Regions from separate parts of the Nocardiopsis sp. CA-288880 genome, predicted to be linked through region 2. Evidence: predicted binding sites of a transcription regulator. Region 2 holds the regulator's gene; the other holds the start of a gene.
The links. Region 2 encodes HrcA, which represses chaperone genes, less so after heat shock. Its sites were predicted from a motif close to TTGGCACTCTCNNNNNGAGAGTGCCAA; they were not measured.
Positions count from the first base shown of each region.

Region 1: a site for HrcA is predicted at 13,009-13,035, ahead of groL (chaperonin GroEL). Genes of this name have one in related genera too.

Region 1 covers NZ_CP192105.1:635,737-650,554, forward strand. Annotated here, with positions in the region: gene argJ (bifunctional glutamate N-acetyltransferase/amino-acid acetyltransferase ArgJ) at 1-1,002, opposite strand, end outside; gene ACQPYD_RS02910 (serine hydrolase domain-containing protein) at 1,213-2,244, shown strand; gene otsB (trehalose-phosphatase) at 2,213-3,040, opposite strand; gene ACQPYD_RS02920 (DUF3263 domain-containing protein) at 3,336-3,620, opposite strand; gene ACQPYD_RS02925 (S8 family serine peptidase) at 3,851-5,017, shown strand; gene ACQPYD_RS02930 (GrpB family protein) at 5,388-5,987, shown strand; gene ACQPYD_RS02935 (alpha,alpha-trehalose-phosphate synthase (UDP-forming)) at 6,303-7,739, opposite strand; SAM riboswitch class I at 8,044-8,185, shown strand; gene thrC (threonine synthase) at 8,199-9,458, shown strand; gene ACQPYD_RS02945 (ubiquitin-like small modifier protein 1) at 9,539-9,817, shown strand; gene ACQPYD_RS02950 (PadR family transcriptional regulator) at 10,031-10,630, shown strand; gene ACQPYD_RS02955 (ATP-binding cassette domain-containing protein) at 11,083-12,054, shown strand; gene ACQPYD_RS02960 (ABC transporter permease) at 12,051-12,851, shown strand; gene groL (chaperonin GroEL) at 13,199-14,818, shown strand, end outside.
Region 2 covers NZ_CP192105.1:5,796,818-5,811,635, forward strand. Annotated here, with positions in the region: gene ACQPYD_RS25105 (hypothetical protein) at 1-488, shown strand, start outside; gene ACQPYD_RS25110 (16S rRNA (uracil(1498)-N(3))-methyltransferase) at 604-1,341, opposite strand; gene dnaJ (molecular chaperone DnaJ) at 1,338-2,477, opposite strand; gene hrcA (heat-inducible transcriptional repressor HrcA) at 2,482-3,495, opposite strand; gene ACQPYD_RS25125 (DUF3097 domain-containing protein) at 3,671-4,543, shown strand; gene ACQPYD_RS25130 (DUF4870 domain-containing protein) at 5,590-5,919, shown strand; gene ACQPYD_RS25135 (DUF4870 domain-containing protein) at 5,967-6,647, shown strand; gene hemW (radical SAM family heme chaperone HemW) at 6,723-7,955, opposite strand; gene ACQPYD_RS25145 (LacI family DNA-binding transcriptional regulator) at 8,219-9,304, opposite strand; gene ACQPYD_RS25150 (glycoside hydrolase family 13 protein) at 9,401-11,002, shown strand; gene ACQPYD_RS25155 (sugar ABC transporter substrate-binding protein) at 11,478-12,725, shown strand; gene ACQPYD_RS25160 (ABC transporter permease subunit) at 12,728-14,341, shown strand; gene ACQPYD_RS25165 (sugar ABC transporter permease) at 14,341-14,818, shown strand, end outside.

The DNA of each region.
Region 1 (14,818 bases), 2.4 Mb from region 2:
GGCGGGGTAGGTCTCCACGTCGCCGAAGACGATCCGCACGTTCTCCGGCAGGATGTCGGTCTCCTCCTCGCACTTGCCGACGGCCATCGCCACCCGGCCCCAGTTCGGGTCGGCGCCGTGCACGGCGGTCTTGACCAGGGGCGAGTTCACGACGGCCTTGGCGACGACCTTGGCCTGCGCGTCGTCGCGCGCACCGGTGACGCGCACCTCCAGGAGCTTGCCCGCGCCCTCGCCGTCCGAGGCGATCATGCGCACCAGCTTCAGGGCCACCTCGTACAGGGCGGCCTCGAAGGCGGCGGTGTCCACCGGGCCCGCCAGCCCGTTCGCGAACACCGCCGCCGAGTCGCTGGTCGAGGTGTCGGTGTCGATGCTCAGCGCGTTGAACGTCCGGTCCACCACCCGGCGGAACACCGCGTCGAGCACCGGCTGCTCCAGCTCGGCGTCCGTGAAGAACCAGGCCAGCATGGTCGCCATGTTCGGCTCGATCATGCCGACGCCCTTGGCGATGCCCGTGACGGTGGCGCCGCCCACCCGGGCGGAGGCGGCCTTGGGGTGGGTGTCGGTGGTCATCATCGCGCCCGCCGCGCGGTCCAGGTCCGCCGGGGGGAACTCCGCGGGCAGCCCCTCCAGGTGGGCGCGCACCTTCTCCATCGGGTAGGGGCGCCCGATCACGCCGGTCGACGCGACCAGGATGTCCTCCGGGGCCACCCCGGCGGCGCGGGCCACGCCCTCCTGCAGCTCGCGGGCGTGGTCGTCGCCGACCCGGCCGGTGGCCACGTTCGCGTTGCGGGCGATCACGGTGACGCCGCGCGCCCGGCCGTCCGCGGCCGTCCTGCGGCTGAGCAGCACGCTCGGCCCGGCGAACCGGGACCTGGTGAACACGGCCGACACGTTCGCGGGGACCTCCGACACGACCGCGAAGAAGTCGTCCTTCGGGTCCTTGATCCCGATGTTTCCGGCCACGCCGCGGAATCCGGCGGGTACGGGGGTCTGGCTGCTCATGGTCCTCCTCGGGGCTTCTCCGGCGCCACACTACTCCGCGGTCCCGCGGCCGGACGCGCCCCGTGCCCCGGACCGCGCCCTCGCGGACACGGGGCCGCATTACGGTCTTGACCTGCACGGGTTTCGTCCTGTGCCCCTTGGGCGACCGTGTGACAACGACCGGATAACGGGGTATCCGCCGAGGGGGAGAAGACCGGGGGGAGACGTGTTGTGCGTGATGGTGACTGGCTCACGGAGACGGGGGCGCGGATCCGCGGCGTCCTGAAGGTGATGGTGGACGCCGGGTGGCTGCCCGGCGGCGCCGCCGTCATCGGCACCGGCGGCATGTGGGAGTTCGTCGCGGTGGGGCGGACCGACGGCGAGAGCGACACCGCTCCGGACGTCGCCTACGACGTGGCGAGCCTGACGAAGGTGATGGCGACCTGGCCCCTGGTCGGCCGGGCGGTCGCCGAGGGGGTGCTGGACCTGGACGCCCCCATGTCCGAATACCTGGACGCGGAGGGGCTGCCGGGCGCCCCGGTGACCACGCGCCAGATCCTGACCCACACGGCCAGGCTCAACCCGGTGACGTGGCTGGAGCGCTACGTGGGAGCCGACCAGGACCTGGCCGAGGCCATCCTCGCCGATCCGCTGGAGGAGCCCGGGTACCGCTACGTCGACCGGGGGTTCATCCTGCTCGGCCTGCTCCTGGAACGCCTCTACGACACCGGCCTGGACCGGCTCGCCGGCGACCTGTGGGACGAGCTGGGGATGCGCTCGACCGGCTACGGGCCGCTGGCGCGGTCACCGGCAGTGGCGCCGACCGAGCGCCGCCTGCCGGGCGCCGCGCCCGCCTGGGGCGTGGTGCACGACGAGGCGGCGGCGCTGATGGGCGGCGTGGCGGGGCACGCGGGCGTGTTCTCGACCGCCATCGACCTGGGCGCGTACGCCCGGGAGGTGCTGCGGCTCCACGGGGGCGGGTCCGGCCCCGTGCCCTCGCCGTTCGTGCGGGAGAGCTGGCAGCCGCACGTCGACGCCGGCCAGCGCCTGTGGCGCGGGCTCGGCTGGCTGATCACCCCCGAGGGGGTGGTCCACCACAACGGGTTCACGGGGACGAGCCTGTTCCTGCACCCGGAGAGCGGCCGGTACGTGGGCGTGCTCACCAACGCCGTGCACTACGGGCGCGACCGGGTCGGGCTGGGGGACCTGCGCTCGGCGGCGCGCTCGGCGCTCACGCCCCAGGCCCACGGATCGCCGCCGTGAGCTCCCCGAGCAGTTCCGCCAGTCCGGCGGGGCCGGGCACGACCAGGTCGGCGGCCTCGGCCACCGCGGCCACCTCGTCCGAGGAGGAGCACACGGTCAGACCGGGCAGGCCCGTCCCGCGCAGGGCGGCCACGGCCCCGAAGGCGGGCAGGTCGCCGAGGTCGTCCCCGGCGTAGAGCACCGTGCCCGCGCCGGTCTCCTCGACCAGCGCGGTGAGCGTCGCGCCCTTGTCCACACCCTGTGGACGGAGCTCGACCACCATCCGGCCCGGCTCCAGCCGGAGGTCCGCCCGCTCGGCCAGCTCCGCCAGGGCGGGGGCGACCAGGGCGAGCGCGCCGTCGGGGTCGGCGGTGCGCCGCGTGTGCACGCTCAACGACCGGCCCTTGTCCTCGATCCAGGTGCCCTCCGGCGCGCCCGTCCGCGCGAGCAGGCCGGGAAGCTCCTCCCGGACGAGGGCCACGCCGGGCGGCGGGTCGGCGGCCAGGACCTCTCCGCCCTCCCAGCGCTCGGCGCCGTAGTGGCCGAGCACGGTGATGCCGGGGACCCGCTCCAGCCCGCCCATGGCGACCGCCGCGGCGGCGGGCCGCCCGGTGATGATCGCGACCGAGCCGATCAGCCCGGCCAGGTCGGCGAGCGTGTCCACGATCCCCGGGTAGGGCGCGGACTCGCGCGGGTCGTCCACGATCGGTGAGAGCGTGCCGTCGAAGTCGAAGGCGGCCAGGGCGCGTCCGGGGACGGTGACGAGGGCGTCGAGCGCGGCGCGTCCGGCGTCCGTGCTCGGTCGGGGCAGGGTCATGGAGGGCCTTTCCGGTGGGGCCGCGCACGGGGGCGGGGCGGGCGGATCAGGGCGGGTGGAGCGCCGGAGCGCCCGTGCGCTCCGTCCGGACCGGGGCCGCGGGGACGGGGGTCCCGGCCTTGGCGGGGTGGTCCCCTGCGGCGGTCGGCATCCCCGACCGGGGAGGGGCGGCGCGCCGGGATCGGCCGGTGCGACACGCCCGAGGGGTCCGGTGGAGAACGCCGTCCGCGGGGTGAGGTCGTCGCCCCGAGCGGGTGGTGCGTTCACGTGACCGAAAAGAGAAGGCGGAAGGGGCTCAGAGCTGGATGCCCAGCTGGCGTGCGTTGCGCTGCCGGCGGCGGTCGGCGCGCAGCCGGCGCAGGCGCTTGACCGTCATCGGGTCGAACGCCAGGGCCTCGGGGCGTTCCACCAGCCCGTTCAGCAGTTGGTAGTAACGGGTCGCGGAGAACCCGAACTCGTCACGGATCGCCTGCTCCTTGGAGCCCTCGAACTTCCACCACTGGCGTTCGAAGGCGAGGATGCGCTGTTCGCGTTCGGCGAGGGCCGACTGACCGTCTCCGGTCGGACCGATATTCGGCATGGGACACCCCCTGGACGGGAAATTGGTTTGTCCGGATCGGCGCGACTCATGCTAGCGACTCGACATGCCGTATGCGGACCCGAAAACACAGGACTGGCAGCAGGGATACAGTTACGTTCTCTACCCCCGGGGTCACTTGTACACGCCTGAATCCTGTGCCCATGACAGGATTGGGGAGGTCCGGGGAGGGCCGCGTGGAACGTCGACCGCATCGTTCGAGGGAGCCAGACGTGCTCGGGGGCAACAGTCGTGACAGGACACACACACGCCATGTTCTTGGTGGGACCGCCGCGGCCTGCGCGGCCGTCACCGTCCTCGGCCTGACGGCGGTCCCCGCCGCGGCCGACGGCCAACCGGACCTGAGCCCGGAGCAGTGGGGCCTCCAGGCGATCGGGGCCCGGGAGCTCTGGGAGGAGACCCAGGGCCAGGGCATCACCGTGGCGCTGCCCGGGATCGCCGTCTACGAGGACCACCCCGACCTGGTGGACAACGTCACGGTCGACACGCAGTTCGGGGAGGACGGCGACCGGGACGAGGGCAGCGGCGCCGCCGCCCTGGTCGCGGGGCACGGCCACGGCATGGACGCCGACGGCGGCGTGCTGGGGGTGTCGCCCGCCTCCGAGCTCCTGGTGCTGCCCACCGGGAACGAGCTGCCCGCCGCCATCCGCTTCGCCTCGGAGGAGGGCGCCCAGGTCATCCTGCTCCCGGAGACCGACGGGTCGGTGGACCTGACCGGCGCCACCCAGGACGCGGTCCGCAACGGCGCCCTGGTCGTGGGCCCGGCGGGGGGCCGTGACGACGCGAACGTCCTCACGGTCGCCGGCACCGCCGAGAGCGGCGAGCTCATCCCGGGCTCGCCGGAGGCCGCGGGCATCGGACTGACGGCCCCCGGGGCCGACCTGGAGACCGCCGGACCCGACATGGGGCAGGTCCAGGTGACCGGTACCCCGTACGCCGCCGCCATGGCGGCCGGCGCCGCCGCGCTCCTGCGCGCGGACTTCCCGCAGCTGCGCCCCGAACAGGTCCGCGAGGCCCTGGTCGAGGGCGCCCAGCAGGGGCCCGGAGGACTGCCCGCCCTGCACCTGCCCAGCGCGCAGACGCAGGCGGCCGGGATCGCGCAGGACATCCCCCTCATCGACGAGGAGCTCGTGAACGAGGGGGAGGAGTCCGGGGGCGTGCCCGTCTGGGCGTGGTTCGTCACCGTCGGCGCCGTCGTGGTCCTCGGGATCGTCCTGCTGGTCGTCTGGATCCGCCGCAGCACGGCCGACCCCTACGGGGTGGAGGCCGAGCGCCGCGAGGAGGACGAGCAGATCGCCGCCGAGCGGGCCGCCGAGGCCGGTCCCGCGAGCCGCCGCAAGCCGAGGGGCGGCCGCCGCCGCAAGACGCGCGGCGACTGATCCGGGCCGACGCCCGCCGCGCCCGCCCCCGTCCGGGGGCGGGCGCCGGTGTGCGCGGGCGCCGTTCGCGCGTGACGCGCCCCTGTGCCGTGCGACGCGCCCCGCGCCGGAGGGGACCGCCCGGTGGACGCCTCCCCCGTCCGCCGCCCCCGCCGGGCGGCGCGTGGAAGGGCCGCGCCGGAGCCGGGCCCCGGGGCCGCGCGCGGGCCCCGCGGAGCCCTTCCGGAAGGCCTTTCCGGCCCTCCGGGGCGGGAAGCGTCGCGGCTCGTCACACCCGGCCCACAGCCCGTGATGTGACGTCTGCGCGTGCATATGTAAGCACGCTCGGACGCTCTTGACGCGGGCTCCCGGGGGGACAAGGCTTTGGAGAATGTCTCCCCTCGAAGCATCGCCGTTGCCCTCACGAGGTGCTCCGCCGGTCGCCTCCCCCGACTCCCGCAACCTCGTCAACGGCCGCGTCCACATCTCCCAGTACGACGCCAAGTGGCCCTACCTGTTCAAACGCGAGTCGGAGAAGGTCCGCGCAGCCCTCGGCGACCGCGTGCTCCTCTTCGAGCACGTCGGATCGACCGCGGTCCCGGGCATGGCCGCGAAGCCGTGCGTCGACCTGCTGCTGGTCGTCGCCGACCCCGCCGACGAGCCGTCCTACCTTCCCGACCTGCTGGCCGCCGGCTACTCCGTGGTGATCAGGGAGCCCGACTGGTACGAGCACCGGGTCCTCAAGGGGCCGGACATCAACCTCAACCTGCACGTGTTCGGGGAGGGCTGCGAGGAGGTGGAGCGGATGCGCCTCTTCCGGGACCACCTCATCGCCGACGCCGGGGCGCGCGAACGCTACACCGCGGTCAAACGCGAGCTGGCCGAGCGCACCTGGGAGCGCATCCAGGACTACTCCGACGCCAAGACCGCCGTCGTGGAGCAGCTCCTCGACGAGGCGCGGGCGCGGCGGACGGCGTCCCCGGGCGACTGATCCGCGCGGCGCGGGGCGCGAACCCGTGCGGGGCGCCCCGCCGACCCCCTCCGGCAGACCGCGGGGCCCCGGCAGACCGCAGGGCCCAGGCCGGGCCCAGGCAGGGCCCCGGGCCCCGACGACGGGCCCCGGCCGGGGCGGAGGCGCTCAGCGGGCCCCGTCGGGCGTCCGGGCCCCCGGGGGCCCGCGCGGTCCGGCCCGGGGCCGCCGGGACGCGTCCACCGCCCCCGGGCGCTCCCGCGGATGCCGAGCGGCTCGAGCGGGGCCGCTGCCGACGGGACTCCGGGCGGTGGCCCGTGGCACGGACCGACCGTGTCAGTCCAGGGACCGCAGCTGGTCCTGGAACCACCGGCGCGGCGGCAGGGCCACGGCGGCCTCCGCCAGCCCCTCCCGGCGCTTGCGGCGCTCGTCCTCGGGCATCGACAGGGCGCGGTGCAGCGCCTCCGCGGTCTCCAGCGTGTCGTAGGGGTTGACCAGCAGGGCGTGCCGCCCCAGCTCGTCGGCGGCGCCGGCCTCGCGCGAGAGCACCAGCACCGCGTCGTGCTCCGACAGCACCGGCCCCTCCTTGGCCACCAGGTTCATGCCGTCCCGGGTCGGGTTGACCAGCAGGACGTCGGCCATCTGGAACGACGCCAGCGAACGCGGGTAGTCGTCGTTGACCTCCAGCACCAGCGGCGTCCACTCGGGGGTCGCGAACTCCTCGTTGATCTCCTTGGCGGTCCGCAGCACCGCGTCCGTGTACTCGCGGTACTCGGGCACGTCCCCGCGGCTCGGGTAGGCGAACGCCAGGTGCGTCACCCGGCCCCGCCACTCCGGGTGGGAGGTCAGCAGCTCCCGGTACGCCTCCAGCCCGCGCACGATGTTCTTGGACAGCTCGGTGCGGTCCACCCGCACGATGAGCCGGGTGTCGCCGACGGCCTCCCGCAGGGTCGCGCGGCGCTCGGCCACGGCCGGCTCGGCGGCGCTCGCGCGCAGCCCCTCCTCGTCCGCGCCGAGCGCGTGCACGCCCACCCCGACCAGCCGGCCGCCGTACTCCACGGTGCGCCGGGCGAAGTCCACCTCCGCGCGCAGGATCTCCGCGCAGCAGCGCAGGAACGCGTCCGCCCAGCGGGGGCTCAGGAATCCGAGCCGGTCCGCGCCGAGCATGCCCTCCAGCAGCTCGCGGGCGACGTGCCCGGGCAGCATCCGGAAGTACTCCGGCGGCGCCCACGGCGTGTGCGAGAAGTGCGCGATGCGCAGGTCGGGGCGGCGGGTGCGCAGGATGCGCGGCACCAGCGCCAGGTGGTAGTCCTGCACGGCCACGCGGGCGCCGTCCGCGGCGCCGGTGACCAGGGCCTCGGCGAACGCGTTGTTGTAGGCGGTGTAGTCGTCCCACCGCCGCCGGAAGTCCGAGCCGAACGACGGCTTGTTCGGGATGTCGTACAGCATGTGCTGCACGAACCACAGGGTCGAGTTGGCGACCCCGGTGTAGGCGCCCTGGAAGGTCCGCTCGGGGATGTCCAGCATGTGGACCCGCATGCCGCCGAGGTCGTGCGCGCGGTCCAGCCGGGCCCCGGGCGCCTCCTCCGCCGCACGCCTGTCGGCGTCGGACAGGGCGGCGCACACCCAGAGGCTGTCGATCTCCGTGGCGACGGAGATCATGCCGGACACGAGCCCGCCCCCGCCCCGACGCTGTTCCAGAGAACCGTCGTCGGCGGTGGAGAAGGACACCGGTCCCCGGTTGGAGGCGATGAGGATCTGGGCCTTGTCCACGTGGTCGTCCTCTCGAAGGTGCGGATGGGCCGTCGCCGCCGCCTGGGCGGTCGGGCGCGGCCGTCGCGGAAGCGGATCGCACCCTATGTCTCGCCGGTCGACAGCCGCCCCAAACCCCTCGGGGGCCGACGGTGCCGCGCGTCACGCTCCCGAAACAGGGCGCGTGCGCCCCCGGCGCGCCGACCGGCGACGTCTCAGCATGTGAGCGGGTTCGTGTTACCCGGATCACCAGCCGTGGAAAACCGGCCGACGAGTCCGTTACAGTGACCGTGCGGATCCGACAGGACCGCCCACAACTTCATATTGCTCATCCAGAGGGGTGGAGGGACCGGCCCTGCGAAGCCCCGGCAACCATCCCAGCGCGCACTACTCACGAACCCGTGAGGCGGCTGGGGCAGGTGCCAACTCCGGCCTGGGGACAAGGTGTCCGCCAGGGAAGATGAGGGGAGACGCCTCGCCATGGCGATCACTGCCGCCGAACCCACCTCCGTCCGCGCCTTCGGCCCCGGAACCGCGCTCTCCTGTCGCGAATGCGGTCGGCGCTACGAGCTCACTCCCAAGTTCGCCTGCGAGTTCTGCTTCGGCCCCCTCGAGGTGGCCTACGAGTTCGGGGACGTCACCCGCGCCGACATCGAGAGCGGCCCCAACAGCATCTGGCGCTACCGCTCCCTCCTCCCGGTCCCGGACAACGTGGCCGAGCTGCCCAACATGGCCCCCGGCCTGACCCCGCTGGTGAAGGCCGACCGCCTCGCCGCCGAGCTGGGCATCGACTCCCTGTACGTCAAGGACGACTCCGGCAACCCCACGCACTCCTTCAAGGACCGCGTGGTCGCCATCGCGGTCGAGGCGGCGCGCACCTTCGGCTTCACCACCCTGTCCTGCTCCTCCACGGGCAACCTGGCCGGCGCGGTCGGCGCCGCCGCCGCGCGCGCCGGGTTCGACTCCTGCGTGTTCATCCCCGCGGGGCTGGAGGAGGCCAAGGTCGTCATGGCCGCCGTCTACGGGGGCAAGGTCGTCGCCATCGACGGCAACTACGACGACGTCAACCGCTTCTGCTCCGAGCTGATCGGCGACCCGGCCGGCGAGGGCTGGGGGTTCGTCAACGTCAACCTGCGCCCCTACTACGGCGAGGGCTCCAAGACGCTGGCCTACGAGATCGCCGAGCAGCTCGGCTGGCAGCTGCCGGAGCAGATCGTCGTCCCGATCGCCTCCGGCTCCCAGCTCACCAAGATCGACAAGGGCTTCCAGGAGCTGATCAAGCTCGGCCTGGTCGAGGACCGCCCGTACCGGATCTTCGGCGCCCAGGCCACGGGCTGCTCCCCGGTCGCGCAGGCCTGGGAGAAGGGCATCGACGTCATCCAGCCGGTCAAGCCCGACACCATCGCCAAGTCGCTGGCGATCGGCAACCCGGCGGACGGGCCGTACGTGCTCGACATCGCCCAGCGCACGGGCGGCTCCGTGGAGCACGTGGGCGACGACGAGATCGTCGACGCCATCAAGCTCCTCGCCCGCACCGAGGGCGTCTTCGCCGAGACGGCGGGCGGCGTCACCACGGGCGTGCTCCGCAAGCTGGTGCGCGAGGGCCGGCTCGACCCGAAGGCGCGGACCGTGGTGCTCAACACCGGGGACGGGCTCAAGACCCTCAACGCGGTGGACGCCGGCGTGACGGCCACGATCAAGCCGTCCCTGAGCGCGTTCGCCGACGCGGGCCTCGTCTGACCGCCGCTCCGCAAGCACAGTCCGTCCCGGCGGGGCCGTGCGACGGCCCGCCGACCCACAGCAGAAGGAAGAACACCGCCATGAGCGCCAGCGTCCGCGTCCCCACCATCCTGCGCACCTACACCGACGACGCCTCCGAGGTCGAGGCGAAGGGCAGCACCCTCGCCGAGCTCTTGGACGACCTGGAGGCCAACTACCCGGGCATCCGCGCCCGCATCCTCGACGACAGCGGCAAGGTGCGCCGCTTCGTCAACGTGTACGTCGGAGACGAGGACGTGCGCTTCGAGAAGGGCCTCCAGACCGAGATCGCCGACGGCGCCAAGGTCTCCATCATCCCGGCCGTCGCCGGGGGCTGCTGACCGCTCGCCGCGCGCCGTCACGGCGCCGCCCGCCGCCGCCCGCGAGGGGGCGGCCCCGCCCCCGCGCGTCGCGGCGGGCCGGGCCGCCCCCTCGCGGCGTCCCTCCGCCCCGGCGCCCGGTCCGCCCGCCGGGGCGGGAGGCGCGGTGGGCACGGGGGCCGCGCCCGTCCGGCCTCGTATTCTGGGGGCCGGTGGAGACGAGTGGGGACGGCGATGTCGGCGACGAGGCTGCTGGTGCTGGGAGCGGTGCGGATCCACGGGGGGACCCACGGGTACCGGGTGGGCCGCGAGCTCATGTCCTGGGGCGCCAAGGACTGGGCCAACGTCAAGTGGGGCTCCATCTACCACGCGCTGAACAAGCTCACCTCCGAGGGCAGGCTGCGGGAGTTCGTCGCCCCCGGCGACGAGGAGGTGGGCCGCACCTCCTACGCGCTCACCGACGAGGGGGAGGCCGAGCTCCGCCGGCTGATGGGCGAGGCCCTGCGCCACGCCGGAGACGACCACGGCCTGCTGTGCGCCGGGATCACCCTGATGACCTCGCTGCCGCGCGCGGAGGCGGTCGGGCTGCTCGAGGAGCGGCTCGCCGCCCTGGAAGCGGCGTCCCCGGGGCTGGGCGACGCGGCCCGGGCCACGGACGCCGAGTGGGGCAAGCCGCCGCACGTGCGCGAGCTGTTCACGCTGTGGCGGCTCACCACGGACGCCGGCGCCGAGTGGACCCGTCAGCTGATCGCCTCGCTGGAGGCCGGGAAGTACACGATGGCCGACGACAGCCCCCGCGCCTTCGGGCTGCCGCCGGTACGCGACGACGCCTGACCTCCGGCGCCCGGTTCACGGAGCCCGCCCGGTTCCCGGCCGCGTGCGCCCGGCGCCCGCCCGGCCCACGGCCGCGTGCGCCCGCCCGGCCCGCGCGCCCGGCCCGTGCCGTGTCCCCTCCCGTCCGCACGGTCCCCGGGTCCCGGCACGGCGTGCGCCCGCGGGACGGCGCCGGCTCCCGAGCCGCACTCCTCCCCGGCGAGCTTCCCCCGCACCCGCCCCCGTGCCGCATCCCCGTCCCGTGTCGCGTCCCGGCCGCGTGCGCCCGCGGGGCAGCGCGTCGTCCCGTCCGGCGGCACACGCCCGCCTCCCCCTCGCGCTCCCCGCGCACGCCGTCGACGTTTCTGCGGGCCCCGACCAGGGCCGATCCCCGATCCCCTTGTTCAAGTTTGAATATTCGCTTGCGGCGGGGCGGCCCGGGCGTCATATTCAAGTTTGAATAAGGAGGCGGAATGATCCACACGCACCAGCTGACCCGGACGTTCCGGGTCGGCAAGGACGTCGTCGAGGCCGTGCGCGGCGTCGACATCGACGTCGGGGAGGGCGAGATCGTCGCGCTCCTCGGGCCCAACGGGGCCGGGAAGTCGACCACGCTGCGCATGCTCACCACGCTGCTGGAGCCCACCGCGGGGACCGCGACGGTCGCCGGACGCGACATCCGCACCGAGCCCGCCGAGGTGCGCCGCAGGATCGGGTTCGTCGGACAGGGGAACGGGTCCGGCGGCGACCAGCGGGTCGGGGAGGAGCTGCGCACGCAGGGGCTCCTGTACGGGCTCGACCGCCGCACCGCGCGCCGCCGCGCCGACGACCTGCTCGACATGCTCGACCTGGGGGGCGCCTCCGACCGGGAGGCGGGCAAGCTCTCGGGCGGCCAGCGCCGCAGGCTCGACATCGCCATGGGGCTCGTCCACGAGCCCGGCCTGCTCTTCCTGGACGAGCCCTCCACCGGGCTCGACCCGCACAGCCGCGCCAACCTGTGGGAGCACGTCGCCCGGCTGCGCGACCGGCTCGGCACCACCGTCGTGCTCACCACCCACTACCTCGACGAGGCCGACGACGCGGCCGGGAGGGTCCTGGTCATCGACCACGGCCGCGTCATCGCCGACGGCACCGCCGACGAGCTCAAGGGCAAGGTCTCCGGCGACCTGGTCACCTTCTCCGTCCGGTCCGAGGAGGAGGCCCGCACGGGGGCGCGGATCGCCGAACGCGTGCCCTCCGCCGGGGCCGCCGAGGTGGCCGCGGTCCCGGGCCGGGACCCGGAGGTGCGCTTCCGGGTGGAGCGCGGCGACGGAGTCCTGCCCGAACTGCTGCGCACCCTGGACGCGGCCGGGGTCCCGCTGCTCTCCGTGCGGGTGCAGCGGCCGACCCTCGACGACGTGTTCCTGACCCTGACCGGGCGCAGCCTGCGCGAGGAGGAGGCATGAGCGTGAGTGGAACCACGCGGACCGCCGGGCCGGCCCCGGCGCGCGGACCGGGCGTGGCGCGCGACACCTGGACCGTGTTCGTCCGCCAGATGCGCCCGCTGCTGCACCGGCCGCTGCTCCTGGGCTTCGGGATGCTCCAGCCGGTGCTCTACCTGGTGCTGTTCGCGCCCCTGCTCACCGGGCTGGCGGGGGCCGAGGGCGAGAACCCCTGGCAGTGGTTCGTGCCCGGACTGCTGGTCATGCTCGCCCTGTTCACCGCCGGGTTCGCCGGGTTCGGGCTGCTGCCCGAGATGGCCTCCGGCGCGCACGAGCGGATGCTGGCCACCCCGGCGAGCCGGGTGTCGCTGCTGCTCGGGCGGGTGCTGCGGGACGTGGCGACGATGATGGCGCAGATGGTGCTCATCATCGTGCTGGTGATCCCGTTCGGGTTCCGGATCTCCGTGGCGGGCGCGGTGGTCGGACTGCTCCTGCTCGCCGTCCTGGGGATCGGGCTGTCCACCCTGTCGTACCTGACGGCCCTGGCGGTGAAGCAGACGTACGTGTTCGCGCCGGTGCTCCAGACGGTGATCATGCCGCTCATGCTGCTGTCCGGCGTGCTGCTGCCGATGGAGCTGGCGCCGTCCTGGCTGTACGGCCTGTCCCGGATCAACCCGGTGGCCTACGTCGTGGACGCCGAGCGCGCCCTGTTCGCGGGCGACTGGGGCCTGTCGGTCGGGATCGGCTGGGCGGTCGCGGTCGCGCTGGCGGTCGCGGCGCTGGGGTTCGGCTCGCGGGCGATGCGCAGGCTCGGCTCCTGAACCCGTCGGCCTCCGCCGGGCCCCGGTCCGGCGGAGGCCGTTCGCGCAGGCACGGAGGGTGTCGGAGCCTGTCCGCTGAGCGCGGAAATCCGCTCATCACGGGGTGTATGTGCAGGTAGATGCTGGTAGGAGGGGAGGGGAAATCGTGACCACATCGTTTGCACTCTCCATGGCCGAGTGCTAAAAAGGGACCTGGTTAGCACTCGCCTTCCTTGAGTGCTAACCGGATCGAGGCTGCGAGACCGCGGTTCCCGACAGCAGGGTTGTCGGAGCGCTCCGGTCGTCCGTCGCGGGCGCATGCCTCGTCCCATCGCGTATCAGCCCGGTCACGGGAGGACAAGAATCCAATGGCAGCCAAACTGATCGCGTTCGACGAGGAGGCCCGTCGCGGCCTCGAGCGCGGCATGAACCAGCTCGCGGACGCCGTCAAGGTCACGCTCGGCCCGAAGGGCCGCAACGTCGTTCTGGAGAAGAAGTGGGGCGCCCCCACGATCACCAACGACGGTGTCTCCATCGCCAAGGAGATCGAGCTCGAGGACCCCTGGGAGAAGATCGGGGCCGAGCTGGTCAAGGAGGTCGCCAAGAAGACCGACGACGTCGCGGGTGACGGCACCACCACCGCCACCGTGCTCGCCCAGGCCCTCGTCCGCGAGGGGCTGCGCAACGTCGCCGCCGGCGCCAACCCGATCAGCCTCAAGCGCGGCATCGAGGCCGCCGTCTCCCGCATCAACGAGGAGCTCGGCAACCTCTCCAAGGACATCGAGACCAAGGAGCAGATCGCCTCCACCGCCTCGATCTCCGCCGGCGACACGCAGATCGGCGAGACCATCGCCGAGGCGATGGACAAGGTCGGCAAGGAAGGCGTCATCACCGTCGAGGAGGGGCAGACCTTCGGGCTCGAGCTGGAGCTCGCCGAGGGCATGCGCTTCGACAAGGGCTACATCTCGCCCTACTTCGCCACCGACCTCGAGCGCATGGAGACGGTCCTCGAGGACCCCTACATCCTCATCGTCAACTCCAAGATCTCGAACAACAACGAGTTCCTGCCGGTCGTCGAGAAGGTCCTCCAGGCCGGTCGTCCGCTCGTCGTCATCGCCGAGGACCTGGAGGGCGGCGCCCTCCAGACGCTGATCGTCAACAAGATCCGCGGCACCTTCAAGTCCGTCGCCGTCAAGGCCCCGGGCTTCGGTGACCGCCGCAAGGCCCAGCTCGGCGACATCGCCGTGCTGACCGGCGGCCAGGTCATCACCGAGGAGGTCGGCCTCAAGCTGGAGAACACCGAGCTCGACATGCTCGGCCGTGCCCGCAAGGTCGTCGTCACCAAGGACGAGACCACCATCGTGGACGGCGCCGGTGACGCCACCGCGATCGCCGGTCGCGTGAACGAGATCCGCAACGAGATCGAGCGCACCGACTCCGACTACGACCGCGAGAAGCTCCAGGAGCGTCTCGCCCGCCTGGCCGGCGGCGTGGCCGTCATCAAGGCCGGCGCCGCGACCGAGGTGGAGCTCAAGGAGCGCAAGCACCGCATCGAGGACGCCGTCCGCAACGCCAAGGCCGCGGTCGAGGAGGGCATCCTGCCCGGCGGTGGCGTCGCGCTGCTGCAGGCCAGCGTCCCGGCGTTCGCCAAGCTCGACCTCGAGGGCGACGAGGCGATCGGCGCCGACATCGTGCGTCGCGCCATCGCGGAGCCGCTGAAGCAGATCGCCATCAACGCCGGCCTCGAGGGCGGCGTCGTGGCGGAGAAGGTCCGCAACCTGGAGCCCGGTTTCGGCCTCAACGCCGCCACCGGTGAGTACACCGACCTGTTCAAGGACGGCGTCATCGACCCGACCAAGGTCACCCGCTCCGCCCTCCAGAACGCGGCCTCCATCGCCGGTCTGTTCCTGACCACCGAGGCCGTCATCGCCGAGAAGCCGGAGAAGGCGTCGGCTCCCGCCGGCGACCCGACCGGTGGCATGGGCGGC
Region 2 (14,818 bases):
AGTTCGTCCCGGCGGGGGCCGACCGCCACGGCGCCCCTCCCGAGCACGACGCGGACGGCGGCGGCGTGGCCGCCCCCGACCCGTCCTCCGACTCCACCGAGGGGAGCACGCAGCAGCCGGCGGAGCCGCCGCGGGACCCCGAGAGCCCGCCCAGCTCCGGCGAGGACGAGGACCCGGCCGAGGAGGGCGTCGAGACCGCGTCCACCTGCTCTCCCCCCGCGGACGGGCCGGCGCCCTCCCCCAGCGCCTCCGCGGAGGAGAAGGACGACAGCGCCTCCGCCTCCGAGGAGGAGTGCGACCCGAGCGAGGAGCCGACCGACGGCGAGGCCGGCGGCGGTGACGAGAGCGGCAGCGGCGGTGGCGGGGAGGCCCCCGGCTCCGGCGCCGGGGACGAGGGGGCCGGCGGCGGCGGTGAGGAGACCTCCGGCGGCGGTTCCGGCAGCACCGGCGGCGACGCCACCAGCAACCGGGCCGTGCCCGGGGAGTGACACGCGGGCCCGGCGCGCCGGGTCCGACGACGGAGGCGGCCGGGGGATCCCTCCCCCGGCCGCCTCCGTCGTCCCGTCGGCGGTGCGCCCGCTCCCGGCCCCGTGCCCCTCGCCGCTACCAGCGCCCGGTGCGCGCCTGGAGCACCGCCAGGGCGGCGACCCCCGCGGTGGAGGTGCGCAGCACGCTCGGTCCCAGCAGGGCCCGCACGGCGCCCGCCTCGGTGAACGCGCCGAGCTCGGCGTCGGAGAACCCTCCCTCGGGGCCGACCACCACGACGATCCCCGGACCGTCGCCCGAGGGCAGGTCCAGTTCGGCCAGGCGTCCGGCCCCGTCCTCGTGCAGGACCACGCCCAGGTCGGCTCCGGACAGCAGCCCGGCCACGGCGGACCGGTCCGCGAGGTCCTCGACCAGGGGCAGCCGCCCCCGCCGCGCCTGCTTGGCCGACTCCCTCGCGGTGGCCCGCCACTTGGCCAGCGCCTTGGCCGCCCGGTCGCCCTTCCATCGGGTGACGGAGCGCTCGGCGGCCCAGGGCACGATCGTGTCCACCCCGGCCTCGGTCATCATCTCCACGGCCAGTTCGCCGCGGTCGCCCTTGGGCAGCGCCTGGACCACGGTCAGGCGGGGACGCGGCGCGGGTTCCTCCCGGCGCTCCACCACCGTGCAGACGACGTGGTCCCTGCCCACGGCGGACACCGTGCACCGGGCACGCAGGCCGAGACCGTCGGACAGGTCGACGGTCTCGCCCTCCCTGATGCGCCGCACGACGGCGGCGTGGTGCCCCTCGGGGCCGTCCACCGTCACCCGGTCGGCCGCCAGCGCGGCGGTCCCGACCAGGAAGACGGGGGGTGTCACTTCGCGCCGAAGGCGTCGCGGAGCTTGGCGAAGAGGCCGCCGTGCCCGGGGCTGAACCGCCCCGGGGACTGGTCCTCGCCGCGCAGCTCGGCGAACTTGCGGAGGAGGTTCTCCTGCTCCTCGTCGAGCTTGCCCGGGGTCTCCACGTCGACGCGGATGCGCAGGTCGCCCCTGCCTCCCCCGTCCAGGTGCGTGACGCCCTTGTTGGACAGGGTGATGACGTGGCCGGAGTTGGTGCCCGGCCGCAGATCGATGTTCTCGGTCCCGTCCAGGGTGTCGAAGGCGAAGGACGCGCCCAGCGCGGCGGCCGTCATGGGGACCGTCACCGTGCAGTGCAGGTCGTCGCCGCGCCGCTCGAAGGTCGGGTGGGGACGCTGGATGATCTCCAGGATGATGTCGCCGCGCGGGCCGCCGTTGGGGCCGACCTCGCCCTCTCCGGCGAGCTGGATCCGGGTGCCGTCGTCGACGCCGGCCGGGATCTTGACGGTACGGGTGACCTTCTCGCGCACCCGGCCCTCCCCCGCGCAGTCGCCGCAGGGGTTGGTGATGACCGAGCCCTGGCCCGAGCACTGCGGGCAGGGGCGGGAGGTCATGACCTGGCCCAGGAAGGACCTCGTCACCTGGGAGACCTCGCCCTGGCCGTGGCACATCTCGCACGTGGTGCGGTGCGAACCGGCCGCGGTCCCCTCGCCCTGGCACGTCTCGCACAGGATCGCGGTGGGGAAGGTGATCTCCTTGCTGACCCCGAACGCGGTCTCCACCAGGTCCAGTTCGACCCGGATCTTGATGCTGCGCCCGCGCCGGACCCGTTCCCGGGGGCCGCGCCCGCCGGGCTGGCCGCCGCCGAAGAAGGCGTTCATGATGTCGTCGAAGGCGAACCCGCCCCCGCCGCCGAAGCCTCCCGCGCCGCCACCGCCGGGAGCGTAGGGGTCCTGGCCCATGTCGAACATCCGGCGCTTGTTCTCGTCGGAGAGGACCTCGTAGGCCTGGGTCACCTCCTTGAAGCGCTCCTGGGTCGCGGGGTCGGGGTTGATGTCCGGATGGAGCTCGCGCGCGAGCCTCCGGTACGCCTTCTTGATCTCGTCCTTGGACGCGTCGCGACGCACCCCGAGAACCTGGTAATAGTCTCTGGCCACTGAGTTACTGTCCTGCCAAAATCTGTCCGACATACCGAGCCACGGCGCGTACCGCTCCCATTGTTCCCGGATAGTCCATCCGGGTGGGCCCCACGACACCGATCTTGGCGAGCGACTGGTTTCCCACACCGTAGTCGGCCGAGACGATGGAGGTGGACCGGAGACCCTCGTGGAAGTTCTCCGCGCCGATGCGCACCGTGAGCATTGACGGGTCCTTCGCCTCACCCAGCAAACGGATGAGGACCATGTTCTCTTCCAGCGCCTCCAGGACGTCCCGCAGGCTGGCGGCGAAGTCCACGGCGGCGAGGTTGGCCGTCCCCGCGAGGACGATCTTCTCCTCGTGCCGTTCGACGAGGCTCTCCAGCAGGACGGAGAGGACGGCCACCGCCATCTGGCGGTGTTCGGGCGGGACCTGCGCGGGCAGGTCCTCCACCGCGTCGGGCACCTCTCCGAGGTGGAGACCGGAGATGGCGCGGTTGAGCATGGAGCGCAGGTCGTTGACCGCGGTTCCGTTGACCTCGCCGAGGCCGTCGATGACGCGCTGCTCGACCCTGCCCGTGTCGGTGATCACGACCATCATGACCCGCTGGCCCCCCAGGGGGACCAGCTCGACGTGCTGGACCGAGGAACGGGTCAGCGACGGGTACTGCACGATCGCGACCTGGCGGGTGAGCTGCGCGAGGAGCCGCACGGTCCGCGCGACGATCTCGTCCAGGTCCACCGCTCCGGCGAGGAAGGACTCGATGGCGCGGCGCTCCGGCGCCGACAGGGGCTTGACGGAGGAGAGCCGGTCGACGAAGAGCCGGTACCCCTTGTCCGTGGGCACGCGTCCCGCGCTGGTGTGGGGCTGGGCGATGTACCCGTCCTCCTCCAGCGCGACCATGTCGTTGCGGATGGTCGCGGGAGAGACCCCGAGCCTGTGCCGGTCGGCCAGCGCCCTGGAGCCGACGGGCTCGTTCGTGTTGACGAAGTCCTCCACGACCGCTCGCAGGACAGCGAGCTTGCGCTCGTCCAGCAACTCGCCACCTCCTGGCACTCCGGGGTCCTCAGTGCTAATTCTATGCCCGGCCGCAAACCCGGACGGCTACCCCTCGGCGGTAACACCGGCGGAGGCGCCGGATCTTCCCTCCGGCGCGGCGACGTGCGCCACGGCGCGGATGAACCGACACCCTCCCCCAGTAGACTGCACGACCGTGGCTACCAAGGGAACCGGCCGCTACGGCCGCGACGTGCTCGCAGGCGACTGGCGGCTGCCCCGTAAGGGGGCCGTGCGCGAGGTCGCCCTGAGTCGGGACCTGGTCGTGGAGGACGCCGACGAGGCCTTCTGCGGAGCGGTCGTGGCGTGGGACAGGTCCAGCGTGACCCTGGAGGACCGCGCGGGGCGCCGCAGGGTGTTCGACCTCGGCCCGGCCGCCTTCCTGCTCGACGGGAGACCCGTGACCCTGGTGCGCCCCGCGCCCGCGCCGCGGGGGCCCCTGCGGAGCGCGTCCGGCTCGGTGGCGGTGCCCGGGGCCGCCGCGCGCACGGCGCGCGGGAGCAGGATCTACGTGGAGGGCGCGCACGACGCCGAACTCGTGGAGAAGGTCTGGGGCCACGACCTCCGCATCGAGGGGATCGCCGTCGAGTTCCTGGAGGGCGTCGACGACCTGCCCTCGATCGTGGCGGACTTCTCCCCCGGCCCGGGCCGCCGCCTGGGCGTCCTCGTCGACCACCTGGTCCCCGGGTCCAAGGAGAGCCGGATCGCCGAGCGGGTGCACGGGGAGCACGTGCTGGTCGCCGGCCACCCCTACGTCGACGTCTGGCAGGCGGTGCGGCCGGGCGCCGTGGGGATCGGGGCCTGGCCGGAGGTTCCGCGCGGGCGCCCCTGGAAGGAGGGCGTCGTCGAGGCCCTCGGGTGGCGGATGGAGACCGGTGAGGCGTGGCGCAGGATCCTCGGATCGGTCCGTACCTATGCTGATCTGGAGCCCTCGCTGCTCGGACGCGTGGAGGAGCTCATCGACTTCGTCACGGGGCCCCACCCGGACGAGCCCCGGGACCCGTCGCCGGGTCGGGGCGCCCACCCGTGACCGGGCCGTTTTCGCGCCGGTGCGGCCCCAGGACCTAGGATTCTGCCCAGGGCGCGGTCCGGACACCCGGTGTCCGGCGCCGCGGTCGCCCGCCTCCGGCCCCGCGCGGTCGTCGGTACGAGCGAGAGTACAAGAACCGCCACTCATGAGCGGAGCCAAGGAAGAGCATGAGCGAGACCCCGACGAACCCCCCGTCCCCGGAGGACCCCGACCAGGACCGGCAGCCCGGGCAGCCGGACGGCGGGCAGCAGGAGCACGACCCCCGGGGTGAGGGCCGTCCGCAGCAGCCCGGGTACGGGCAGCCGTCGGACGGCCGGTCCCCGTACGCCCCGCAGCCCGACCAGGCACAGCCCCCGTACGGGCAGCCCTCGGGGGCCCAGCCCGCGTACGGGCAGCCCTCGGGGGCCCAGCCCGCGTACGGGCAGCCCTCGGGGGCCCAGCCCGCGTACGGGCAGCAGTCCCACCCGGGCCACGAACAGCCCTCCGGCGGCCAGCCCCCCTACGCCCCCCAGCCCGACCAGGCACAGCCCGGTGGACAGCCCGGCTACGGACAACCGCCCCAGCAGCCCTACGGCGGGCCCGCGTACGGGCAGCAGCCCCACCCGGGCCACGGACAGCCCTCCGGCGGCCAGCCCCCCTACGCCCCCCAGCCCGACCAGGCACAGCCCCCGTACGGCCGGCCCTCGGGCGAACAACCCGCGTACGGGCAGCCCTCGGGGGCCCAGCCCGCGTACGGGCAGCAGCCCCACCCCGGCTACGCACAGCCGACCGGCGGCCAGCCCCCCTACGCCCCCCAGCCCGACCAGGGCCACCAGGACTACGGTCAGCAGGCACAGCAGCCCTACGGGCACCCCCACCAGGCACAGCCCCAGCAGCCCTACGGCCAGCCGGCCGGCGGTCCGCAGGGGTACGTCCCCCAGCCCGACCACGCGCAGCATCCGCAGGCCTACGGACATCCCCAGCAGCCGCAGTACCCCGGGGCTCAGGCCGCCCACGGCCAGCCGCAGCCGCCCGCCCAGGGGAACGACAACAGCACGCTGGTGGCCATGCTCGCCCACCTCTCGGGCTTCGTGATCGCCTGCTTCGGCTGGATCCCGCCCCTCGCGGTCTACCTCGCCAAGCGCAACCAGTCGCCGTTCGTCCGGCACCACGCCTCGGAGGCGGCGAACTTCCAGATCACGCTGCTGATCCCGTACGTCTTCGCCTGGGTCGTCTTCATCGGTCTGGGTATCTTCTTCCCAGGACTGTCCTGGATCGGATCCCTCCTCATCGCGGTCGTCTGGATCGTGTCGATCGTGTTCGGGGTCATGGGCGCCAACGGCGCCAACAAGGGGACCTGGTACCGCTACCCGGTCAGCATCCGCCTGCTGAAGTGAGGCCGTCCCGAAGCACGGTCCGAGCGAGTCCACCCGAAGGAACCACCATGTCGTACCCGAACAACCCGCCAGAGGACCCCTACGGCCAGGGGGACCCGACCGGCCGCGACGACGGCTCCGGGGGCCGGTCGGGCGGCTATCCGCCCCCCGGCGGGTCCGGCGGATACCCGCCGCCCCCTCAGGACCCCTCGGGGTACCCGGGCGGCGGCCACCCCGGACAGCCCGGCGGGTACCCGCCGCCCGGCTACCCCGGACACCAGGATCCGGGCGGCTACCAGGGTCCGCCCGGCTATCCCGGGCAGCCCGGGTACCAGGAGCAGACCGGCGGCTACCAGCAGGGCGGCTATCCGCCCCCCGGCTACCCGCCCCACGGGGGCTACGGCCAGTCGTCGGCGACGACCGGTCAGCCCAACTCCGAGGAGCGCACGACGGCGCTCCTGACCCACCTCAGCGGGATCGTGCTGGGCTTCCTCGTCCCGCTGATCATGTACCTGGTGAAGAAGGACGAGTCGCCCTTCCTCCGCCACCAGTCGGCGCAGGCGCTGAACTTCCAGATCCTGCTGACCATCGGCTACGTCATCTCGATCCCGCTGTCGTTCATCCTCATCGGCGGGCTCCTGAGCCTGGTCCTGTGGGTGCTGGCCGTGGTGTTCGGCATCCTGGCGGGCACCGCGGCCAACCGCGGCGAGTGGTACCGCTACCCGGTCAACGTCGACTGGGTCAAGTAGCGGCGCGGCGCACGCCGCGGGAACGCCGGAGGGGGCCGGGCACCTGTCCGGCCCCCTCCGCGTGCGCGCGGGCCCTCAGGTGAGGTCGCGCACCACGGCGTCGGCGAGCAGGCGCCCCCGGCGGGTCAGGACGGCGCGGCCCGCGCCGTGGGCGCCGGCCTCCAGCAGGCCCTCGGCGACGGCGCGCTCGGCCGCGGCGCGCCCGTGCGGCTCCAGCAGGTCCAGCGGGCACCCCTGCTCCACGCGCAGTTCGAGCAGGATCCGCTCGAAGCGCCGCTCCTCCCGTGTGAGCACCTCGCGGGCCTGGCCCGGGCTGTCGCCCGAGTTCAGGCGGGCGGCGTAGGCGGCGGGGTGCTTGACGTTCCACCAGCGGGTGCCGCCGACGTGGCTGTGCGCGCCGGGCCCCACGCCCCACCAGTGACCGCCGGTCCAGTAGAGGAGGTTGTGGGCGCTGCGCCCCTCGGGCGTGCGCGCCCAGTTGGACACCTCGTAGGCCGTGAACCCGGCCCCGGCGAGGACGTCGTCGGCCATCAGGTAGCGGTCGGCCATCGTGTCGTCGTCGGGCTCGGTGAGTTCGCCCCTGCGCACCCGGGCGGCGAGGCGGGTGCCCTCCTCGACGATCAGCGAGTAGGCGGAGACGTGGTCGGGGCCGGCGGAGACCGCGGCGTCGAGGGAGGCCCGCCAGTCGTCGTCCGTCTCGCCCGGCGTGCCGTAGATCAGGTCGAGGTTGACGTGGTCGAACCCGGCCTCGCGGGCCCATCCCACGCACTGCTCGGGGCGTCCGGGGGTGTGGCCGCGCTCCAGGACCTTCAGCACGTGCGGGCGTGCGCTCTGCATGCCGAAGGAGATCCGTGTGAACCCGGCCTCGCGCAGCCGGACCAGGTACTCGGGCGTGACGGTCTCGGGGTTGGCCTCGGTGGTGACCTCGGCGCCGGGGGTGAACCCGAACCGGTCGCGGACCGCGGCGACGATCCGGCCCAAGTCCTCGGCGGACAGCAGGGTCGGCGTGCCGCCGCCGACGAACACGGTGCTGACCGGGGGCCTCGCGCCGGACAGGACCCGGTCGGCCAGCGCGACCTCGGCGACGGCCTGGTCGGCGTACGTGGCGCGCGAGGCCGTGGCGGTCCCGTCCCGGGAGACGAGCTCCTCCGCGGTGTAGGTGTTGAAGTCGCAGTAGCCGCAGCGTGTGACGCAGAAGGGCACGTGGACGTAGAACCCGAGCGGCTGCCCGCCGAGTTCGGCGAGGGAGGCTTCGGGCAGTTCCCCGGTACGCGGTACGGGGTCGCCGTCGAGGGCAACGGATGGCATGCCTCCAGTGTCACCGACACTGCGGCGTGCCCCGGCCGGACCGTCGCCGGGACGCGCCCCGGCCGGGGCGCGGGGCACGGAGAGATGGGACACAGGGCCCGGCGCCGGGGCGTCATCCGGCCCGGTCTCCCGCCCGCGCGGGGCGGGAGCGGTCTCCGGGGCGGCCCGGGCGGGGGCGGCGCAGCCGCGGCAGGGGTCCTGCCGCGTCCGGGACCGCGGACGCCGTCGTCCCCGGCGGGGCAGGGGGCCGGGGTCCGGCCGGGTCAGGGGTTGGCGTGGGCCGGGGAGGCGGCCAGCTGCGGGAGGGGGCCGCGGGGAGGGTCCACCCGCCCGGACGCGCTCCGCCGGTCGGGGGCGATGGCGGTGGAGCCGCGCACGACCAGCTCCGGGTCGAACATGAACTCCGTGTGGGAGACGGGGTGCCCCGCGATCTCGTCGCACAGGGCGCGCGCCGCGGCCAGCGCCATCGCGTTGACCGGCTGGCGGACGGTCGTCAGCGGGGGGTCGGTGAAGGCGATGAGCTGGGAGTCGTCGTACCCGACGACGGAGAAGTCCTGGGGGACGCGCAGGCCCCGCTGGCGGGCGGCCCGGATGGCGCCGAGCGCCATCATGTCGGATCCGCAGACCATGGCGGTGACGCCGCGCTCGATCAGGCGCACGGCGGCCGCGTGGCCGCCCTCGACGCCGAACAGGGACAGCTCCACGAGGTCGTTCCCGTCGAGGCCGTGCCTGGCGAGGGCCTGGTGGTAGCCCTCCAGCTTGCGGCGGACCGGGACGTAGCGCTCGGGGCCGCTGGTGAAGCCGATGCGGGTGTGGCCGAGGGCCACGAGGTGGTCGACCGCGAGCCTTCCGGCCTCCCGGTCGTCCGCGGAGACGAACGCCGAGGGGATGGCCTCGGCGAACCCGTTGACCAGGACGATCGGAAGTCTTCGTGAGACCAGGGCGTGGTACCGCTCGTGCGGTGCGGTGGTGTCGGCGTGCTTGCCGGAGACGAAGAGGATGCCGGAGACGTTGCGCTCCAGGAGCAGCTCCACGTACTCGTCCTCGGTTATTCCGCCCGGGGTCTGGGTGCACAGCACCGGCGTGTACCCGCGCTGGGCCAGAGCTCCCTCGGCCGCCTGGGCGAACATCGGGAAGACCGGGTTCTCGAGTTCGGGGATGACCATGCCGACCAGCCCGGCCGAGCGCTGCCGCAGCCGTGCGGGACGCTCGTAGCCGAGGACGTCGAGGGCGGTCAGGACGGCCTTGCGGGTTTCGGCGCCGACCCCCGGCTTGTCATTGAGCACCCGCGAGACGGTGGCCTCGCTGACGCCTGCGTGCCGCGCGATGTCGGCAAGTCGTGGACCCATGGGCGTAACTCTAGTCGAGATCGTCGTCACATGGCCGAAAGTTCGGGGTAATCTTGCGCAAGAACTTGCAGTCGCCACAGGGAAGGACCCTCGAAGATGGAGCCTCAGTCTCGCTGGTGGCGTGAAGCGGCCATCTACCAGATCTACGTGCGCAGCTTCGCCGACTCCAACGGTGACGGGGAGGGCGACCTCACCGGTATCCGGGAGCGCCTCCCCCACCTGGCGGAGCTCGGCGTGGACGCGATCTGGCTGACCCCGTTCTACGTCTCCCCCCTCGCCGACGGCGGCTACGACGTCGCCGACTACCGCGACGTCGACCCCCGCTTCGGCACGCTGGAGGACTTCGACGCCCTCCTCGGCGCAGCCCACGACCTGGGCATCCGCCTGATCATCGACGTGGTGCCCAACCACTCCTCCTCCGCCCACGCGTGGTTCCGCGAGGCCGTCGCCGCCGAGCCGGGCGACCCGGCACGGTCCCGGTACATCTTCCGGGACGGCAAAGGCCCCGACGGGGAGCAGCCCCCGAACAACTGGAAGTCGATCTTCGGCGGCCCCGCCTGGACGCGCCTCAAGCGCCCCGACGGCACCCCCGAGCAGTGGTACCTGCACCTGTTCGACCCGGAGCAGCCCGACTTCGACTGGACCCACCAGGAGGTGCACGACGAGTTCGACGACGTGCTCCGCTTCTGGCTCGACCGGGGTGTGGACGGGTTCCGCATCGACGTCGCGCACGGCATGGTCAAGGACCCGGGCCTGCCCGACATCGCCGAGGGCGCCAAGGCCGACCTGCTCGACGGCAGCACCACGCTGCCGTACTTCGACCAGGACGGCGTGCACGACATCTACCGGCGCTGGTCGGCGATCGCCGCCTCCTACCCGGGCGAGCGCGCGCTGGTGGCCGAGGCCTGGGTCGAGGACGCGAACCGGGTGGCCCGCTACCTGCGCCCGGACGAGCTGCACCAGGCGTTCAACTTCGAGTACCTGACCGCCCCCTGGGACCCGTCCCGCCTTCGGGAGGTCATCGACGGTTCGCTGGCCGCCAACGGCGCGGTGGGCGCGACCACCACCTGGGTGCTGTCCAACCACGACGTGACCCGCCACGTGACGCGGTTCGGCGGCGGGGAGCAGGGGCTGCGCCGGGCGCGCGCCGCGACGCTGCTCATGCTGGCCCTGCCCGGCTCGGTCTACCTGTACCAGGGCGAGGAGCTGGGCCTGCCGGAGGTCACCGACCTGCCGGACGACGCGCTCCAGGACCCGACCTGGGAGCGTTCGGGCCGTACCGAGCGCGGCCGGGACGGCTGCCGGGTGCCGCTGCCCTGGGAGGACGGGAGCGCGCCGTTCGGGTTCGGCCCGGAGGGGAGCACCCCGTGGCTGCCCGTCCCCGAGGGCTGGGGCGCCCTGTCGCGCGCGTCCCAGCGGGGCGTGGAGGGCTCGACCCTGGAGCTGTACACCAGGGCGCTCGGGCTGCGCCGTGAGCTCGACGCCCTGGGCGACGGCGCGATGACCTGGCTGGACGCCCCCGAGGGCGTGCTGTACTTCGAGCGTGAGCCGGGCGTGCGCGTCGCGGTGAACCTCGGCGGGGAGACCGCGCGGATCGCGGCGTCCGGCGAGGTGCTCGTGTCCAGCGGTCCGGTGGACGCACCGGCCGACGGCTCCCTGGCCCTGCCGGCCGAGACGGCGGTCTGGCTGCGCGGCTGACGCCGTGCGGGCGGCGCCGGACACCGGCGCCGCCCTTCCCCGCCCGCGGCCCCCGCCGCACCCCCGCACCCCTCCCCCGCACGGGCGCCCCGCCGCCGGCCCCCCGCCCCCGCCGACCGCGCTCCCCCTGAAGCGGCTTCCGCCCCGACGGAGCACGCGGAGCGTTCCCCCGCCCCGGGGCCGCCGACCGCCCGCCGCCACGGCTCACGGCCACGTCACACCCAATGGTGTGACTAAATGAGCGTTCATCACAGATATCATCATCAGGCGGTCACCGCGCGACTACCCCTGGCAGGCGATCACACGTCCGTTTCCGCGGTGTTTCCACATCTTTATGCAGCAAGTCTGCAAAGCCTTTCAAAGCTTGCAAGTTATTGCTAACGTCACATCACCACGCATGCCCGCGACGGACCCGGGGCCACCGGCGAACCGCATGCGCGACCTCCTCAGCACGGCCTCCCGGAAGGAACACACCATGAGATTCCGCAGCGCACCAGTGGTGACAGGCATCGCCGCGATCGCCCTGATGGCGACCGCGTGCGGTGGCGGCGGTGAGGGCGGGGGCGACGAGGCGTCGGCCGAGGGCGCCCTCGTCATCTGGTCCGACCCCGAGCGCGCCGACGCCATCCAGGGGGCCGCCGAGGAGTTCGCCGAGGCCAACGGGATCGAGGTCGACGTCCAGAGCCTGACCTTCGGCGACATCCAGGGCGACCTGCTCAACGCCCACCAGGCCGGGAACGCGCCCGACGTCTTCATCGGCGCCCACGACTGGACGGGCAACCTGGTGCGCAACGGCGCCGTCCAGCCCATCGAGCTGACCGGCGACAGCGCCGCGGGCCTGGACGAGACCTCGGTCCGGGCGCTCGACTACGACGGGCAGCTCTTCGGTGTGCCGTACTCGCAGGAGAACATCTTCCTGATGCGCAACACCGAACTCGTTCCCGACGCCCCCGAGACCTTCGAGGAGATGGTCGAGGTCGGGACCGGGCTCAAGGACGCCGGTGACACCAGCGAGGTGCTCTCCATGGCCGTCACCCAGGAGGGCGACCCCTTCCGGATGAACGCCCTGTTCGGCTCCGCGGGCGGCTACCTGTTCGGCCAGGACGACGAGGGCAACTGGGACCCGGCCGACCTCGGCGTGGGGTCGGACGAGTCCATCGCCGCCATGGAGCGGATCGCCGAGTACGGCGAGGCCGGCGAGGGGGTGCTGCGGCGCTCCATCGACCTGGAGAACGACGCCGTCCTGTTCTACGAGGGCGACGCGCCCTTCTTCGTCGCCGGCCCGTGGAACATCGCCGACGCCGACGAGGCCGGGATCGACTACGCGATCAGCCCCATCCCCGGCTTCGAGGGCGAGGGTCCCGCCACCCCCTACATCGGCTACCAGGCGTTCTTCGTCACCGAGGGCAGCGCCAACAGCGCCCTCGCCCAGGAGTTCGTGACCAACTACGTCACGGACACCGACTTCATCCTCAGCCTCTACGAGGCCGACCCGCGCACCCCGGTCCAGCTGGAGGCCCTCGAGGCGGTCTCCGCCGACGACCCCAACATCGCGGCGATCGCCGAGGCCGGCGCCGAGGGCACGCCGATGCCCTCCATCCCCGAGATGGGCGAGACCTGGGAACCGCTGGGCATCGCCCAGGCCGCCATCATCGGCGGCGCGGACGTCCGTGAGGCCATGGAGGCCGCCCACGAGACGATCGCCGACCAGATCGGCGAGTAGCGGTGGCGCCAAGGAAAACCGACTCCGCGGGCGCCCCCGGCAAGGGGGCGCCCGCCCGCCCCGGCCTCCCCGGGGGCCGGTTCGCCGGCAACGGCTCGCTCGGCGGGCAGCTCGTCAAGATCTCCCTCCTCGGCCTGTTCACCGCCCTCGGCGTGTGGGCGGCCCTCCCCCTCTACGCGGCGGGCAACTGGCCGGGCATCGCCCTGGTCGCCGGCGTCGTCGCACTCGTCTACGCGGTCTACCTGTCCAAGCGCGCCGTCCCGGTCAAGTACCTGGTCCCGGGCGTGCTGTTCCTGCTCGCCTTCCAGATCCTGCCCGTGCTCTACACGATGAGCACGTCCGTCACGAACCTCAGCGACGGCCACCGCGGCGACAAGCAGCAGGCGATCGCCGCCATCGAGGCGTACTCCGTGAGCAGCCCCGACGGTGCTCAGGAGTACACGCTCACCGTGGCGGTCACCGGCTCTCCCGAGACCGGTGAACTGGTCTTCCTCCTGGTCGACGGCGAGGGCTCCGCCTACGCCGGCGACGCGGAGGGGCTCACGGAGCTCACCGGGGCGACCGTCGAGCCGTCGGGCAAGGTCACCGAGGCCTTCGGGTACTCGATCCTGACCCCCGCCGAGGTCAACGCCCGCAGCGAGGAGCTGTCGGAGTTCGCGGTGCCCTCCGGCAACGGCTCCGGCATCCGCTCCAGCGGCCTGTCGAGCGCGTTCGAGGGCACGGCCACCCGCGTCTACGACGAGGGGTGCGACTGCGTCACCGACTCCGAGACCGGCGCGGTCTACCACGCCGACGACGAGCGCGGCGCGTTCTACGACGAGGAGGGGCAGCGCCTGGCGCAGGGCTGGCAGGTCGGCGTCGGCTTCGACAACTTCGCCCGGTTCCTGTTCAACCCCACCTTCGCGTCCTCGTTCTTCGGCATCCTGGTGTGGAACATCGCCTTCGCCGTCTCGGTCACCTTCCTGGTGTTCGTGGTGGGCCTGGCGGTCGCCCTCACCCTGCACGTCCCGAAACTGCGCGGCAAGGTCGTGTACCGGATCCTGGTGGTCCTGCCGTACGCGATGAGCTCCCTGGCGATGTTCCTGCTGTGGCGGGACATGTTCAACACCGACTTCGGGCTGTTCAACAGGATGCTGGGGCTGCAGGTCGACTGGCTGGGAGACCGGTGGAGCGCCCGCGCCGCGGTGATCCTCGCCAACGTGTGGCTGGGCTACCCGTACATGTTCCTGGTGGCCACCGGAGCGCTCCAGGCCATCCCCCGCGAACTCGGGCAGGCGGCGCAGATCGACGGAGCGGGCCCCTGGCAGGCGTTCCGCAACGTCACCCTGCCCCTGCTGATGGTCGCGATGACACCGATCCTGATCGCGACGTTCGCGTTCAACTTCAACAACTTCAACGCCGTGTGGCTGATCAGCCGGGGCGGCCCGTTCTCCCCGGACAACCCGACGGCCGGCGCCACGGACCTGCTCATCACCTACACCTACCGCCTCGCCTTCAACGAGGCCACCGCGGAGTACGGGTACGCGGCCGCGCTGTCGGTGATGATCTTCCTGATCGTGGCCGGGATGTCCGTGATCAGCCTCAGCCGGAGCAAGGCCCTCGAGGAGGTGGACTGATGGCGGTGCACGCCACCGGTACCGCGCGCACGCCCTACCGGCGCAGTGCGGGAACCCGGTTCTCCCTGTGGGCCGTCCGGCTCGGCTGGCGCCACCTGGTGATGCTGGCGGTCGTGGCCTTCGCGATCTTCCCGGTCCTGTTCGTCGTCTCGGCCGCCCTCAACCCGCTGGGCACCCTGTCCAGTGCGCAGCTGTGGCCGACCGGGGCCAGCCTGGCCAATGCCCGGGACCTCTTCACGAACACGCCGTTCACCACCTGGTACGCGAACTCGCTGTTCTTCGCGGTCACCAACGCGGCCGCGACGGTGCTGCTGTCCGCGCTCGCCGCGTACGCCTTCAGCCGCATGCGGTTCAAGGGGCGCAGGGTGGGGCTGATCGGCCTCCTGGTCATCCAGATGTTCCCGCAGTTCCTGGCGATCGTGGCGATCTACCTGATGTTCACCACGCTGGGCGAGTACTACCCGGGGATCGGTTTCG